Regions from separate parts of the Paenibacillus sp. 01T443 genome, predicted to be linked through region 1. Evidence: a T-box and tRNA genes for the amino acid it is inferred to sense, from the RefSeq annotation. Region 1 holds a T-box; the other holds one or more tRNA genes.

What was found. The T-box of region 1 lies ahead of AC1DLI_RS26365 (valine--tRNA ligase). A T-box ahead of a tRNA ligase gene usually reads a tRNA of that ligase, here a tRNA-Val.
Region 2: it encodes a tRNA-Val, which carries the amino acid that the T-box ahead of AC1DLI_RS26365 (valine--tRNA ligase) is inferred to sense. The anticodon was not compared.

What each region holds. Positions count from the first base shown of each region.
Region 1 covers NZ_JBFTPE010000018.1:36,491-49,339, reverse strand. The annotation lists gene AC1DLI_RS26385 (SPOR domain-containing protein) at 1-99, opposite strand, end outside; gene AC1DLI_RS26380 (hypothetical protein) at 999-1,382, opposite strand; gene murC (UDP-N-acetylmuramate--L-alanine ligase) at 2,188-3,582, opposite strand; gene AC1DLI_RS26370 (bifunctional folylpolyglutamate synthase/dihydrofolate synthase) at 3,590-4,975, opposite strand; gene AC1DLI_RS26365 (valine--tRNA ligase) at 5,005-7,647, opposite strand; T-box leader at 7,705-7,948, opposite strand; gene AC1DLI_RS26360 (LysM peptidoglycan-binding domain-containing protein) at 8,069-9,382, opposite strand; gene AC1DLI_RS26355 (RluA family pseudouridine synthase) at 9,472-10,476, opposite strand; gene hemL (glutamate-1-semialdehyde 2,1-aminomutase) at 10,562-11,863, opposite strand; gene hemB (porphobilinogen synthase) at 11,868-12,849, opposite strand, start outside.
Region 2 covers NZ_JBFTPE010000008.1:320,851-325,046, reverse strand. The annotation lists gene AC1DLI_RS15375 (hypothetical protein) at 1-33, shown strand, start outside; gene AC1DLI_RS15370 (DNA methyltransferase) at 30-404, shown strand; gene AC1DLI_RS15365 (hypothetical protein) at 625-759, shown strand; gene AC1DLI_RS15360 (helix-turn-helix transcriptional regulator) at 845-1,075, opposite strand; tRNA gene AC1DLI_RS15355 (tRNA-Val) at 1,859-1,931, opposite strand; gene AC1DLI_RS15350 (aspartyl-phosphate phosphatase Spo0E family protein) at 2,058-2,216, opposite strand; gene AC1DLI_RS15345 (YjfB family protein) at 2,457-2,630, opposite strand; gene AC1DLI_RS15340 (DUF2524 domain-containing protein) at 2,755-2,943, opposite strand; gene AC1DLI_RS15335 (hypothetical protein) at 3,101-3,271, shown strand; gene AC1DLI_RS15330 (DUF3892 domain-containing protein) at 3,407-3,658, shown strand; gene AC1DLI_RS15325 (MBL fold metallo-hydrolase) at 3,750-4,196, opposite strand, start outside.

The DNA.
Region 1 (12,849 bases):
CTCATGGACCTCCTGCTGTTTATGGCTGCTTTGCCCATCTCCGTCGACAGTTTGCCCGTTCCGATCAAAACGGTATGTAATCCGATTTTTTTGCGTCATAATAACCACTCCTTGTCCCTTTCTTCTAGTATTAATCTATGAGACTTTTAAGAGATTTAGACCGATGAAGGGAGCACTTCTGCGTTTTACAGTCCCGCTCCAAACATCCCTTCTAAGGGAGAGAACCTATGGCATTTCCTCCGGCCAAGGGAGGAACCCATGACACCTATTCCGGGCACCAGTACCTTAACTATCGACGGAAATACGGTTGCGATTATGATCAGTGTGGAAAAGGGGATCACCTTTGGAGGTAAACTTCGGTTACTTTTATAACGTCTTTAACCCTGTAATCCTTGTGATTAGATGGTGAAATTCCTGTTAAAAAAAAACGGTGATACATACGTAGGGAAAAGAGCGGTAATGTAGTTTTTCCTGATAATTTCTTGGGAAGGCTAATGTAAATATCCTTTCTTAGTAAACGCTGAAGTCTGCACACTGACTAGCACAAAACGCGGACGATTGACCTTCTTCATAAAGCGATGAATTGTCTAGGTGAGCAGCGTTTCTCAAGGACACACAAGGCGTTTATCTGAATAAGCGAGGAATGAGTGAAAAAATAGAATAATAAATTGGAGAGACTATCTAGACAAGTTTCGAGGATTTATGAACGTTTGGCGAATTGGTCATTGATTTACATACTGTATACCTTTGTGCTCACTAACAAGGAAAATTATGAAATATATTAACGAAACGGTAGAGCTGATCGAGACTCTGCCTTTGCAATAAAAGCATAAATTAATCATTACCTTTAATTTCCGCGAATACGGCGGCATCATCAATAAATAAATGCTAATCACTTTAGTTCAGTCAATTATCAATGACTTGTTACATCTTTCTAAAATATTCTTTATAAACATAAAATTTTGTTAGGATAACCCATCCGGTTCCTATATGGCAGCTCATTCTAATTCTGATAATAACTTCTTTGCTTTTCGGTATAAGCTCTCCTTGATTTTTTTATCTCTCTCACCAATCTCAGGCTCCCAAAATACCTCTAATGCTTCTTTTGTTACTGCTTTCCGTTCTAAAATAAAATCCAGAGTCGTATATGCTCTCCTATTCAACAGTTTCAGCAAATCATCCGTATTTAAAAGCTCACCTGCTTTTACTGACTCTCGATATCTAAACGCCGTCGCTTCTTTAATAAATACTTCATTATCCACAATGTTTTCGGCTTTTTCCAACTGTATAACCGTAAGTCGATCCCTTTTTACCGCGTCAATTAATAGACTAACAAGAGCCAAATATCCTGTCGCAGAACATGCTTGAAGCAGCTCCTCCAAAAAGTGATCTGTTCGTATCCATTTCCGAAATAAAGGAATTTATTATTAAGAGTTCATCCTTTTGCAGCTCCAGCTCGCTTGATTCAAGAATATCTACCAATCCTTTCATATCAGTCAATTCGACCCCTCCTTAATGTTTCTGATAATAATCACTCCAGCCAGTTTGCCTGCTTTCCTAACTTACTCTAGCAAAACCCAGCTTCCGATTCGTTAACTCTCATCTATTACATCTGCGCAGCTGGTAATCATTTATCGTACTGGCTGAATAGTGAGCTTTACTTACTCTACTGACACCCCCTCTAAAGCAATCGGAAGAATACAAATCCGTAAGAGCTTCATCTATCCGCTCTCCCACAATACCGCCTCAAAAGCTACGTTGCACTTTATACAATAGAATTCGACGCAGCGCGGCAACCATCAACCTACAATGTAGTTTATGCAGTAGAATACTTGATTTCGATCGATTTCTACCCTGTAGGAGTGCTTTCTGTTGCATTTCCTGCAATGTAGCAGGTTGTCGGCGTATCATGTTAGGTTTACATTGCAGAAATTGCAACGTAGGAGAAAACTTAATTAAAACTGGTGCTCAGCCAGTCATTTTACATCGAATTTCGCCCTCCATTTACCTGAATGAAGGAATATGTATAGGAATCCGGTGTCTGTACTCACGCATTCGCTTGTACTGCTGATGCATTTGAGCATGCTTATGTTCGCACTTGTGCTTCTGCATTTGCCATTACTCGTATTTAGCGCTAAAAACAAAATGCCCGGTGATTCCGCAAAGGAACCGCCGGGCATTAACTGTTTAATGGTTCGATTTCAACGATTTGGCCAGCGAATCCGCTACCTTCCAAATGTCGCCTGCTCCCATTGTGATGACTAGATCGCCTGGTGCGACCCGTCCAGACAAATATTCGAAAACTTCGTCCTTAGTCGGAAGATACAATGTGTTTGCATTGCTGTTGCTCTTTATCAGCTCTACAAGCTTGAGAGAGGTCACACCCTCAATTTGAAGCTCGCCCGCAGGTGAGTAAATATCGGTAATAATGACTTCGTCTGCCTCAGGAAATGCACGACTAAATTGCTCGAACAGGAAAAATGTCCGCGTATAGCGCTGCGGCTGGAATACCGCAATAATGCGTTTTCCTGTTGCCTTAGCTGCACTGATTGTAGCTTTGATTTCAGTCGGGTGATGGGCATAATCATCAATGACCAGAATATCATTAACTTCACCCATCACCTGAAAGCGGCGCTTGGCGCCTCTAAAGGATTGAATCGCAACCGCGATTTTGTCGAAGCTCAAGCCTGATTCCAGACAGGTAATAATCGTAGCCATAGCGTTATACACATTATGAAGACCTGGAACCGAAAGCTCCACTTCTCCTAGAGTTGCTCCGTTATGCGTCATCGTAAAGGATACCTTGCGGTCTCCGAGCACGATGTTATGGGCTTTATAGTCTGCCTCGTTTTCTATACTGTAGGTGATTAGCTGCGATTTATCGATATTTCCTTTATACACTTGCGGTATCAGTTCGTTAACCGTCTCGTCATCCGCGCATACAATCGCCTTTCCGTCCGCTTTCACCTGCTGCAAAAATTGTACGTAAGCCGCCTTCAGCTTACCGAAATCGCCTTCATAGTTTTCAAGATGATCCGGCTCAATATTCGTTACGATAGCTAACGTTGGATGATAGTGGAGAAACGATCCATCGCTCTCATCTGCTTCGGCCACGACATACTCACCTTTGCCTGCTTTTGCGTTAGTCCCTACATTAACGATTTCTCCGCCGATAATATAGGTTGGATCCGCATCGCAGTTTTCCATGACAAGCGCAATCATCGAAGAGGTTGTCGTCTTACCGTGCGCGCCGGCTACCGCGATCCCTTTGCCTGCATTCATCAGCCTTGCGAGCATTTGTGATCGGTGCAAAACAGGGATGTTTAGCTCCTCTGCAGCCTTCCGTTCAACGTTATCCTTGGAGAGGGCCGTTGAATAAACGACCAAATCTGCTCCCTTTACATGCTCCGGCTGATGACCGATATAAATGCTGGCACCATTTGCTGCAAGCTTCTCTGTTAATTCTTGACGCGCGACATCGGATCCGGTCACCTTATAGCCCATTTCCAGCATAACGCGGGCAATGGCACTCATTCCGTAACCGCCGATTCCGATGAAATGAACGTGTTCTGCCGTATTCAAAGACGGTTCACCAACCTTTTTCAGAATCCGAGTTATACAAAATGCGGGAGCGAACGTCAGCTATTAAATAAAGCGTGCCTGTTACGACCCCAAGGTCTGTTTCCCCGGTTAACTGTTGTAGTTTTTGTAATGCTGTATGCCAATTCTGTTCCACTACAAGCTCGAAATCATACTTATCAGGCTGCTGCTGCCGCATTTCATTGACCAAATCAGCTAAAGCTGGGGCATCTTTTTTCATTCGAAAATCAGGCTCGGTCACAATAAGCGTATCCACTATTGGTAGTATATGCTTAAGTACATCCTGATGATTCTTATTCTCCAGCATACCCATCATAAGATGCAAACGATCATACTTGTAAGTGTTTTTTAGCGCATCCGCCAGCGATTCTGCGCCTTCTGGATTGTGTGCCCCGTCAATAAGAATACGAGGCTGCTGAGATACCATTTCCAGACGTCCAGGCCATGCGGCTGCCTTAAGGCCTTCAGCTAAAATTTCATCCTCAACAACAAGCGCATTGTACTGACGCAGCACCTCGAGGGTCATAACCGCTACGGCTGCATTCGTTCGTTGATGCGCGCCGTTCAGCGTAATGGTTAACGGCTCAATGCTTCGGAATAAATTTTCGAAACGGAAGGTTTGTTCATTTTCTTGAACCGACAGCGCGGTTTCATGGAATTGCTCACCCAGCAGGTAGAGCGTACTTTTCTTATCCGCAGCGACACGCTTGATCACATCAATCGCCTCAGGCTGTGCTACCGCACTAATGACCGGTATGCCCGCTTTGATGATGCCGGCCTTCTCGCTGGCAACTGCTGCGATTGTATCGCCCAGCCGATCCATATGATCATGACCGATATTCGTAATTACCGTAACAACCGGCTGTACGATATTCGTCACGTCAAGCCGTCCGCCAAGCCCTGTTTCCCATACGACATAATCGGGATAAGTAACCTTCGCGTAAAAAAGGATGGCAAGCGCGGTCGATACTTCAAACATTGTCGGCGAGCCAAGCTCCGTTTCTGCAAGCGCCTCAACATGAGGCTTCAGCTCATTCGCAAGCCTGAGAAGCGTTTCTTCGTCGATATCGATGCCGTTATATTGAAAGCGATTCGTGAATTTCGTTATATACGGTGATGTAAAGGTTCCTACGTCGTATCCGCTGCGCAGCAATACGCTGGTCAAATATGCGCATGTCGAACCTTTGCCGTTCGTTCCTGCAATGTGAATAAACTTCAGCCTGCGATGTGGATTCTCTAGCAGCTCCATCAGCTTTTCAATCCGCTCAAGACCTGGACGAATACCAAACGGAATTAGCCCTGTAATCCAATCCACCGCTTCCCGGTAGGATTGCAGCGGCCCTGCAGGCCGCTGCTCTATCTGTTGATTCGTCATCCTAATCGTTCCTTCTTCCGTTTGCAGCGTTATCCGCGCAATTCCGCAATTCTAGCTAGTACTTTGTCGCGTTTGTCTGCATAATCGTTCATTTTGGCGCGTTCTTCGTCAATGACTTTAGCCGGTGCTTTCGCTACAAAACCTTCGTTGCCAAGCTTCTTCTCAACCCGCTCCACCTCAGCATTCAAATGCTGGTGCTCCTTTTCGAGACGGGCGATCTCTTGTTCGATATCGATCAAACCTGCAAGCGGCAAATAAAGCTCTGCTCCGGTTAGGATAGCTGTCATAGCTTTGTCTGGGGCACTGATATGCAGACCTGTCTCCAAACTTGAAGTACCGCAGAAACGTTTAATGAACTCTTCATTGCGGGACATAATCGCGGCTTCCGCTTCACTGGACGGCTTGATCAGCATTTCAATCTTTTTGCTCATCGGCACGTTTACTTCCGCACGGATGTTGCGTACCGCACGGATCATTTCCATTAACAGCTCCATCTCTTTAACGGCATCCGGCGCATCAAGCGCCGTATCATACACAGGCCATTCAGCCAACGTGATCGTGTCGCCTTTATGAGGCAAATGCTGCCAAATCTCTTCACTGATATACGGCATGAACGGGTGAATCAGGCGCTGCGTGCGGTCAAGTACGTACGCGAGTACCGATTGCGTTGCCTTTTTAGCCGCCTCGTCCGTACCGTAAAGGCTAAGCTTAGCGAATTCAATATACCAGTCACAGAGATCATCCCATATGAAGTTATACAAAATCCGTCCGGTTTCACCAAATTCATAGCTCTCAATTAGACGGGTCACATCACGAACGGTTTCATTCAAGCGATGCAAAATCCAACGATCTGCTGTGCCAAGGTTAACCGTAATATCAATATCCTCAGCTTCAACGCCTTCTAGATTCATCAGCGCAAAGCGTGAGGCATTCCATATCTTGTTCGCAAAGTTGCGCGCTTGCTCAACCTTCTCCCAGCGGAAACGCAAATCCTGTCCCGGTGTGCTGCTTGTAGAAATCATATAGCGCATCGCATCCGCGCCGTATTTCTCAATAACCTCAAGCGGATCAACGCCATTGCCCTTCGACTTCGACATCTTCTGGCCTTCAGAGTCGCGAACGAGACCGTGAATCAGCACATCCTTGAACGGCGACTGATCCGTAAACTCAAGCGCGGTAAAGATCATCCGAGCCACCCAGAAATAGATGATATCATAGCCCGTTACAAGCACATCCGTTGGATAAAAACGCTTGAGATCCTCCGTTTGTTCCGGCCAGCCTAGTGTGGAGAACGGCCACAGCGCGGAGCTGAACCACGTATCAAGCACGTCATTGTCCTGGCTAAGGTGTTCTCCCGCCATGTCCTCGCGGGATACATGCATCTCGCCGGTCGCTTCATCGTACCAAGCCGGAATCCGGTGGCCCCACCACAGCTGTCTGGAAATACACCAGTCGCGTACGTTTTCGATCCAGTGCAAATAGATTTTCTCGAATCTCTCCGGTACGAAGTTAACGCCTTTACCAGCCTTCTGGGCAGCAATCGCTGCTTCAGCCAGCGGCTTCATGGCTACGAACCATTGCGTGGAAAGATACGGCTCAACTACCGCGCCGCTGCGCTCGCTGTGTCCAACCTGATGCACATGATCTTCGATTTGGATGCATACGCCTTGCTCCTGCAAATCTTTAACGAGCTGCTTGCGGCAGTCCGCGCGGTCAAGGCCTTGATACGGTCCTGCTTCTGCATTCATCGTGCCCGTCTCGTCCATGACAATGATTTGCGGCAGGCTGTGGCGCTCGCCAACCTCAAAATCATTCGGGTCATGCGCCGGCGTTATTTTCACAGCGCCTGAACCAAATTCTTTATCTACATACTCATCGGCAATAATCGGGATCTCACGCCCAACAACCGGAAGCACGATCATTTGACCAATCAAATGCTTATAGCGGTCATCCTCGGGATGAACGGCTACCGCTGAGTCTCCCAGCATCGTCTCCGGCCGTGTCGTTGCTACGGTGATAAAGCCTGATCCGTCTTTGAGCGGATAGTTGAGATGATACAAATGGCCGTTAATCTCTTTATGCTCAACCTCGATATCGGATAGCGCCGTGCGTGCGGCAGGATCCCAGTTTATGATTTTTTTGCCGCGATAAATAAGACCTTTCTCATAAAGACGAACAAACACCTCGCGAACAGACTTCGAAAGGCCTTCGTCTAGTGTAAACCGCTCTCTTGAATAATCCAGGGAAAGGCCCATTTTCGCCCATTGGTCACGAATCGTATTCGCGTACTCATCCTTCCATTCCCACACCTTCTCTAGGAATGCTTCACGACCTAGATCATAACGAGAGATCCCTTGCTCTCGCAGCTTTTGCTCCACTCTTGTCTGAGTCGCTATCCCCGCATGGTCTGTACCCGGCAGCCAAAGCGCATCATACCCCTGCATCCGCTTCGTTCTGATCAAAATATCCTGCAGTGTAAAATCTAACGCATGACCGATATGCAGCATTCCGGTAACGTTAGGCGGCGGTATGACAATCGTGTAGGTTTCTGCATCCGGACGTTTGCCTGCCTCGAAAAATTTTCCCTGCATCCAGTAATCGTACCATTTCTGCTCAGCTGCCTTCGGATCATAAGTTGTCGGCATTGCAGTTGTCGTTTGATTTTCTGACATTCGTTCCATCCTCCATAAATCGATCTACAAAAACAAAAAAAACCTACCGCCCTTATCATAAAGGACGAAAGGTTTAGCTTCCGTGGTACCACCTTTGTTCCACGCGAACAACAAGATCCGCATGACACTCAAACAGATAACGGCTGCGGCCGGCCTGACTTCGGTAGAGCACAGGTTGCTCATACTTGGCTCAGGCAACTCTGGGGCGACTCGTAGCAGTCACTTCCTGCGGAACCTCTCAGCGTAACGGTTCCACTCTCTGAAGGCTTTGCTGCATACTATTCCCCTTCAACGTCGTTATAACGCATATATACCTTTAATCATACCTTTGTTATACGGCTGAGTCAACCAAACTAACGCAAGAAATGCCCCTATTGCTCAACTTTTTGAGCAATAAGGGCATTTCCGACCTTCCTGACCGTTATGGAATGTAAAGCAGCTGTCCTTCCGACACGCCGGAATCATCCAAACGGTTATAAATTAGAATTTKTCTCGGATTTAAGCTGTATCTAGAGGCGATGACGTCGAGCGTCTCATCCCGCTGCACGATACACATTCTGATTTTTCGAAATTCCGTATCCTCAGAGCGTTTGCCAAGAAATAAGTTTTTCCATTCAATCTCGTCTCCTGATGCTTGCACCCTTGCTTGTTCATCTGCCCGCTGCTGAGCGATCACTTGCTCGGCAGCCTCGCGAACCGCTTGCTCCCGCCTGCTCGTCTGCAGCAGCGTGAGAATACCGATATCGGCTGGCGAACCCGTTCCGTCCTGAGGCTGCTTGCCTGTAAGAGCAATCCGCACCTCCTGTTTCTCCGGTTCAGGTTCAATCCTTTGAGGCGGCAATGCTTCTGCAAAAGGCGAAGGAGGCGGCTCGTTTGCTTCCGGCTCCGGCTCCAACTCCTGCTCTTCCCGCTCCTGATCAAACGCTGGCTGCGAGCTGATAAACTCGGATTCGTTCTGCTCGACGTTCGGAGCGGCATTCGCAAACGTTGAGGACGTTGCAAGCCATCCCTCGCTGCTGGTTTGCTGAGAGGCTAACGTGATTTCCCGCTCGTCAGCCAGTTCAGCCTCTTCTTCTTCTTCTGTCTGTTGACCCGGAGTCGCGAACAACTGGGATGATGACCAGCCTGACTCGGAAGCTATAGAAGAGATCGTAACGGTTGCCTCCGACTCATCCGACAATTCCGGCTGCTGCAGGTATGGAACCTCTTCTTGCGCAGCAAATTGTTGCTCTTCCGGTAGTATGTACGGCTGTTCGTTAGCGGCATTCTGGTTGTTAAAAAACTCCGCTGCGCGTTKGTCAAATGCTTCCCGCTGATGCACGACAGTGAATGGCTCTTCGCGCCAGATTTCCTCATGCTCTTGAACCGGCTGGGCAGAAATCCCGCGCAGAGATAAAACGCCCGTAATGTTTAAGGTGCGCGCGGACAATAAATCGACGTCAAAATTATCAATTTCAATCGAAATATCGTCCAGTCGTGATATTCGGTTCATCGGAAGCGTAATTTCGACGGGAATCCAATGCTCCAGCGTCAACGAGTTTTCGGAATCATTTTGACTCCTATATACCCCGCTCAAAAGAAGCTGCCCTCTAAGCACGGCATGATCCCCCTGATCGATCACCTGAATACGGGGAACAAGCTCAATTTCCTCCAGCTCGTCAATTGCCGCAACATCATCGGGCAAATGGACGCGCTCATACACGTCAAAGCGTAATCCGTTCGTTTGATCCGACACGCCTCAGTCCTCCCCTCTCATACTGAATGCTTGGTCTAACATTACATTCACTACTTATCTATATGGTAGGTTGGGCAGGAGCATGACTATCATTTTGAACGATGATGTATCTTTTCTGAAAGCTCAGTCAGCCACTCCGGCCAAGGCGAAGAAACTTCCTTAAGCAAATCCGTCCAAGGATGCGGAAATACCAGCTTCTCCCCATGTAGCGCTTGATGGCTCAGCAGCCTTGTATCGCCACCGTATAAGCCGTCCCCGATCAGCGGATGGCCGATATAGCTGAGATGAACCCGGATTTGATGCGTTCGGCCTGTCTCCAGCTTTACCCGTATGAGCGACATTTGGGTATTTGAGGCAAGCACCTCATAATGACTGATCGCTTGATCCCCATTCTCGGAAACCCGCCGTCTTGCGCGATGATGACGGTCCTTTCCAATCGGCGCATCAATCGTACCGCTCGGCTTGGACAGCTGCCCTTGCACCACAGCGATATAATGCCGATCAATTGCCTTTGACCTCATCGCCTCGTCAAGCTTCCACTGGGCCAGATCATTTTTGGCATATAAAACAGGGCCGGAAGTATCATCATCAAGCCTATGGATGTGACGCACATTAAGCGGATCTCCCTTACTTAGAAGATGTCTAGCTGCCGCTTCATCCAAGGTGCCGCTTTGTCCCGGAGCTGTTCCGTGTACGGCCATCCCGGCAGGCTTGTCGAGCACGATGCAGAAATCATCTTCATAAAGTACCGCAGGCATTCCCTCGTGCGCATGCGGCCGAATATTTCGGTATGCAGCATCGCTGCGCGGATCAACCGGCGGGAATGCCAGCAATTGAAGCACTTCCCCGTTCCACTGAATGCCTCCGATCGAAAATAACCGATTAATCCACTTCTGCGGAAAATAGGAACGGGCCAGCAGCCACTGCCGCACAAGATGCGGATGGCTGCCAGCCCGCGGCTGCGCAAGCTCCGGCAGAGCTGCCGGATCCTTTTCCGAATGGGGATCAATGGTTGGAGAGGCGGTAATGGCTGCCATAGCTGTCCTGTCTAGCTCCAGCCATTGCCCGTTCCTCTTCATATGACCATCAAGCATGTCATTTTCCTCCCAATTGTAATTACTGCAGCGGATTTCTGCTTTCTTACGAGCCTCAATCCTCTACCCTATGCTGCGCTTGGCCTTACAAGCGGCTAAATGCGATATCATGCGCTTCGATCGTAGCATCAATGTCTTCATCCGTATGAACCCCAGAGACGAACATGCCCTCGAACTGGGAAGGAGCCACGCTAACTCCCAAATCAAGCATCGATGCAAAGTAAGCCTTAAATCGCTCGAGATCGGAGGTTTTCGCGGATTCAAAGTTTATGACGGTCGAATCGGTGAAGAACGGACATACCATCGAGCCCACGCGATTGATCGTGTTCGGAATGCCATGCTTGCGCGCATTCGCTTCAAAGCCAAGCTGCAGTCTCACCGCTTGACGTTCCAATTGCTCATAAAGCTGAGGTGTAAGCAGACTAAGCGTCGCATAGCCTGCAGCCATCGCAAGCGGATTACCGGATAAAGTACCCGCTTGATAGATAGGACCGCTAGGCGCAATCAGCTCCATCAGCTCACGCTTTCCGCCATAAGCGCCAACAGGCAAGCCACCGCCGATTACCTTGCCGAAGCAGGTAAGATCCGGCTGGATGTCATAAAGTCCTTGCGCACAGCTGTAGCCTACACGGAAGCCAGTCATTACCTCGTCAAAAATAAGAACAGTGCCGTACTTCGCCGTTACGTCCCGAAGTCCCTGCAGAAAACCGGGCAATGGCGGAACGACGCCCATATTACCGGCAACCGGCTCAACGATAACGCATGCAATCTCTTCGCCAAACTTCTCGAAAGCGAGCTTTACCGATTCGATATCGTTGTAAGGCACCGTAATCGTATGCGAAGCTACGTGCTCAGGTACACCCGGGCTGTCAGGCAGGCCAAGCGTTGCAACACCTGAGCCTGCTTTGATCAACAAGCTGTCCGCATGACCGTGGTACGAGCCTTCAAATTTCAAAATCTTGCTGCGCTTCGTGTATCCGCGCGCGAGTCTTAACGCACTCATGGTTGCTTCCGTACCCGAGTTTACCATGCGGACAATATCCACCGAAGGAACACGCTCGCAAACGAGCTCAGCCATCAACGTTTCCAGCTCGGTAGGGGCGCCAAAGCTTGTCCCTTTTTCGGCCGTCCGTTTAATGGCTTCCACGACCTCCGGATGGGCATGACCCATGATGAGCGGTCCCCATGAAGCTACGTAATCAATATAGCTGTTGCCATCGATATCATAAATGCGGCTCCCTTGTCCTCGTTCCATATAAACAGGGTTCAAACCAACCGATTTGAAAGCTCTAACGGGGCTGTTCACACCGCCAGGTATAACCTTCTTCGCTCTTGCGAATGCAGCAACTGAGCGTGCGTCATTTCTAAGATTCGAATGATCTTTCATCTGCCTACACCTCTCCCTTTAACCAGCGTGCCGCATCCTTCGCATGATACGTGATGATGAGATCGGCGCCAGCGCGTTTCATGCCTAACAGGGTTTCTAATACGATCGATTTCTCGTCGATCCAGCCATTAGCGGATGCTGCTTTTACCATCGAGTACTCAGCGCTTACATTATAAGCGACAACCGGCAAATTATATTTATCCTTCAACAGTCTCAAAATATCCAAATAGGCCAGTGCAGGCTTTACCATCAGCATGTCAGCGCCCTCCGCAATGTCTGTCTCCGCTTCCCGCAGCGCCTCGCGCACATTAGCCGGATCCATCTGATATGTTTTGCGGTCGCCGAATTGCGGCGCGGAATGGGCTGCATCCCGGAAAGGGCCATAGTAGGCCGAAGCGAATTTCACCGAATACGACATGATCGGAACATCGCTGAAGCCTGCATCATCAAGCCCTTGACGAATTGCGAGCACGAAGCCGTCCATCATATTCGAAGGCGCGATAATATCAGCGCCGGCTTCTGCTTGCGACACTGCGGTCTGTACCAGCAAATCCAAGGAAGAGTCGTTATCTACTTCAGCTATACCTGATTCTTCATGCAAATGAACGATGCCGCAATGGCCGTGATCGGTAAATTGACATAAGCAGGTGTCCGCAACGACCACAAGCCCCGGCGCCCATTCTTTTACAGCACGAATGGCCTGTTGAACGATGCCATTCGAAGCATATGCCGAGGTACCCAGCGCATCCTTATGCTCCGGAAGGCCGAAGAGCAGTACGGATTGGATACCCGCTGCCACAACCTCGCGGATCTCTTGCTCCAAAAGATCCATCGAAAGATGATAAACGCCAGGCATTGACGGAATTTCGTCTTTTATATTTTGACCGTGGGTTACGAAAATCGGATAAATAAAATCATTCACGCTCAGCGCCGTTTCCCTTACCAGGTTCCGAAGAGCGGAGGTTTTGCGCAATCTGCGGTTTCTT
Region 2 (4,196 bases), on a different contig from region 1:
GAGTACAATCGCTTGATTAAAGATCGCCGTTGAAGGTCCATGAAAACGTGCTTGTCTTCTACAAAAGCCTACCAAAGTACAACCCGCAAAAGACCAGCGGTCATAAATCGGTCAATCGCTACAAAAAGCATTCAAGCGATGGCAGCAACTACGGGAAGACGTCCATCGGTACCGAAGGCGGAGGGCAAACGGACCGTTATCCAGTGGACGTTCTGTACTATCCGAGGGATAAAGAACGGTACCACCCGACGCAGAAGCCTGTAGCACTCTTCGAATATCTCATTCGGACGTACACGAACGAGGGGGATGTGATTCTGGACAACTGCATCGGCAGCGGAACAACTGCTGTGGCAGCAGCCGGATGCAACAGGGACTTCGTTGAGATAGAGAAGGAGCAACGGTAAATCGCCATAGCCAATGATCGCCTTAAAAGCGTTCTGACGCAATTGATTGTTTGAACATTGGTTGAATATTGAATCACTTCTTCTTTTTGAAAAGACCAAATAACACTGCAAAAATAACGACAACGATTAAGAAACCCAATGATATCACCCCTTTTTGAGATTATAGCATGATCTTCACGATTGTTGTTTGAATACTGAAATACATCGGGAGGATAACGGCATGGAATACGAATTTCACACTTACGAAGAAATGGAAGCTGAATTGAGTGAATTATTCGAGAATCAACCGGAGCTAAGCGTCAATATAACTCGCGTTATGGATGGAGGACGTTTATGGTTGGCGGTACAGAACTGAATATTGAATATCATTTCGGCATGTAACCCGAAATGAATGACTATGTCGAGAATAACCTCAAAATGGTCATTCCTAACACTCCGGATTAATCTAAATTATTATAAGAGCTAAAATTTGCCGCTGCAAAAAGCTCTCCGTTATCAATATTAAACAACTCTTCTAGTTTGTGCATTACTGATAATCCTGGGTTTTTCTCACCAATCTCGATTTTCCCAATGTACGATTGGCTAATCCCGATCAGCTTTGCCAGCTGACGTTGACTTAAGCCATGTTTGATTCTCGCATCCTTGATTAATAGACCGATTTTTGTGCTCATGGATTAATGCTCCTTCATTTAGATGTTGAACTATAAATATCGGTTAAATTAAGTTGAAAATGAACACCATTTGAATATTGAAGCACAAAAAAAGCTCTCTATAAAAGAGAGCGCGTTAATCAGATAGTTATGATGAAAACGAATTAAATTTATTAACAAATTCACTTGGCATTATTAGAACTCTTAATCACAAGGGTAATAAATTGCATTTCAAGACTAAAACTAAGTCAAGCCGTCGATCAATCGGAATAGACAAGGTAACTTTAAAACAACTAGTGAAAGTTATTAGACGTAACAAAATGGAGAAGCTTAAAGCCGGGGAGATTTATGAAAATCACAATTTATTAATTCGCACCCAAAGCGGAACCCCGGTATCTCCCAGAAACATTATTAGGTCATTTAGTCGCATAGTTAATAATATTAATAAAAAATTACAGCCCAATGAAGAACCGTTAGAAAAAATAAGGTTTCATGATCTTAGACACACCACACTCATGTCGTAATGCTGTTGGAGATGCGTGAAAACAACAAAAGGATTGCTGAACGCATGGGAGGGTCCAGCGTGAAAACGCTTGATAGATACGCGCATATTTCACCACATATGCAGCAGGATACAGCTGATGCTTTCGGTGAGATGTTCTATAGCAACAACAAAGTTATTCTTTGAATTCTTCAAAGTGAATCGCACCAATTATAAAATGGACTGTGGAAACACAGGTTAAACAGGAAAAGGAAAAACCCGCAATCCCTTATGGTACAAAGGATTGCGGGTTCTGAAAATTATGATCTGAACAGGGTTCGAACCTGTGACCCCTACCCTGTCAAGATAGTGCTCTCCCAGCTGAGCTACCAGATCATATTAGCGACAATTAATAATATAGCAGGGTGAAGATGCGAAGTCAACACTTTTTTATTGAAAGTTAGCATGATGGTCGAGAGGGCCGAGATAAGGATTAATTGCAGTGCTGCTTATTATCCTCGACTATTTGGCCAGACTGCCTGAATATTCGTTAAGGAGATGGTCAAGCTCCTGACTGATTTTGATAACAGCATGATCGGTGAAGTTATTACAAGCTTCAAATAATCGTACCATTTCCGCTCTCATTTCTTCAATTTTCTGCTGGTAAAAATTATTTTCCATCATAATCCCTCCAACTTATCATTTGTATAAATTAAGGATAAACGAAGGTTGTTAGAATTTTTCCAAAAAGCAATTAGGTTTTTGTTAGTTTTCTGAACAATGCATAACTTTGAAGCCTTCGTATTCGATTATCTACACCTATAATTGTATTATGAAACAATTCAAGCTTAAAACGGCAAAGTTGGGATCACAAGCGTTGAGGAAGAACCCCCTAAGGCATACCTGCCCGCGGGGGAAAATTTATACGTGAATATCAAGGTTATTGCCTAAATTCGGCTGAGCATTTTTCAACATTTGAACGAGGTCTTTTCCTTGCTGCATAGCTATGTCTTTGCTCAAAGACATGACACGGATGCTGGCTGCTAGAGCTAAACGGTTCTGACTCATCGTCATGGAAGCTGCTGCTATATCCATCATTCACCTCCTACTTAATATATCGGCAAGTGGGAGGGGTTTATTTAATATATAAGCATTTATATGTCTTCACATAATAATTGTGCTCATATATTTCCGCAAAACGACCGCCTTTAATTATGGCTCATTGCGGAATATCGCATTTATTGCGAATAAAATGAATTTGGTTTCGGATTCGATTTAATTGCTGCAGTTGTTCCTCGCTTTGATCGCTGTGTGCGTTTTGCTCCAGCTGTTGCAGTTCCTGAAGCAAGTTGGGTAAATCAGTCGAAGCATTTGAACAATTGTAATTGCTCTCTACATTTTCAAGCATGGTTGTGCCTCCCTTAATGTATGGTTTCACGCTAGCATTGTTATCCAATGTCTGTCGATTAGTATGAGCTTTTTACAAATGAGTATGCATGTTGGAAACGTATACTAAAGGAAAACTTTCCTGCATACCTTTATAGAAAGCGCGCAGGAGGCGGTTCGTGTTGGCTGCACAGTATGCCTACTTAGCTATTTGGCTATTAGGGATGTTTGGAATTATCGGTATTGTTATCGGTTCTGTGGCTAAATTCGCTATTCGGGATACCTTATCGCATGATGAGCAGTTCGTATGGAGAAGGAGACTTCCGGCTGACGCAATTAAAAGAAAATAATACGAAAATCCGGCGATCGCGATAGATGCGGGCTCGTCGGATTTTTTTGTTTGCTTTAATGCATAAAAAGGGTGCCGAGAAGGGCAGGATAAAAGTTGGCTGTACAATCTTCTATTCTGAGAGGGGCTAGTAATCATGAGCGACATGAACAGTGGACAAGATACGAGGGAGCAAATCGTTGCTGTGCAAAAGGATGGAGACGGCGATCTTACAGCTTTTAAAACGAACAGCGGCCGGGTGCTTGATTATGTTACGGCACTTCAAGAAGTACAAGCAGGGCATATTGCAGGTGTGAACACCTTTAAGGGCAGAGATGGCGAGTTTTATATCCGCGGCGACGCTGACGGGGATCCGACAAACAATTTGGATCAGCTGCCTACCTTTTAGAATGATTAATTAATGGGGTAAAATAAATTAGAATTTATTTACAATTAAAGAAAGGCGCCTGCATGCAAGTCATGCGGCGCCTTTCTTGCGGTTATTTGATTTCATAGGTCTTATGCTGTTCGACTATTCGCATGGCTCCCGTATGGCCTTTATACTGCTCTATCGCGTCGCCATAATGCATAAGCCATGTTTTCCTTTGTATCTCTTCAGGAAGGCTTAACAGCTCTTCTAGGGAAGCATGGACGACGCCTGGCGCTTCAAGCTGACAATCATGGTAGATCGTCATGACGCCTTCATCAACCAGCTGCTGAAGAAGCACAGGATCGAACCGCATATCAGCCGTGTAGAAGAAGCTTTGGTTAAACAAAAAAGAATAGCTAGGTTTATTCACGATATGTTTGGTTTGCAGCAGCTTAACCTTCAACCCTTCGTGAAGCTCGATGTCTTTATTCGGCTCAAGCGGACGGACATCAAAAAAGTCATCCAGCCTCTCTAACGGTTCTTGCGTTAGTCCTCCGCGTAGCGTCTGCTCCCAAAG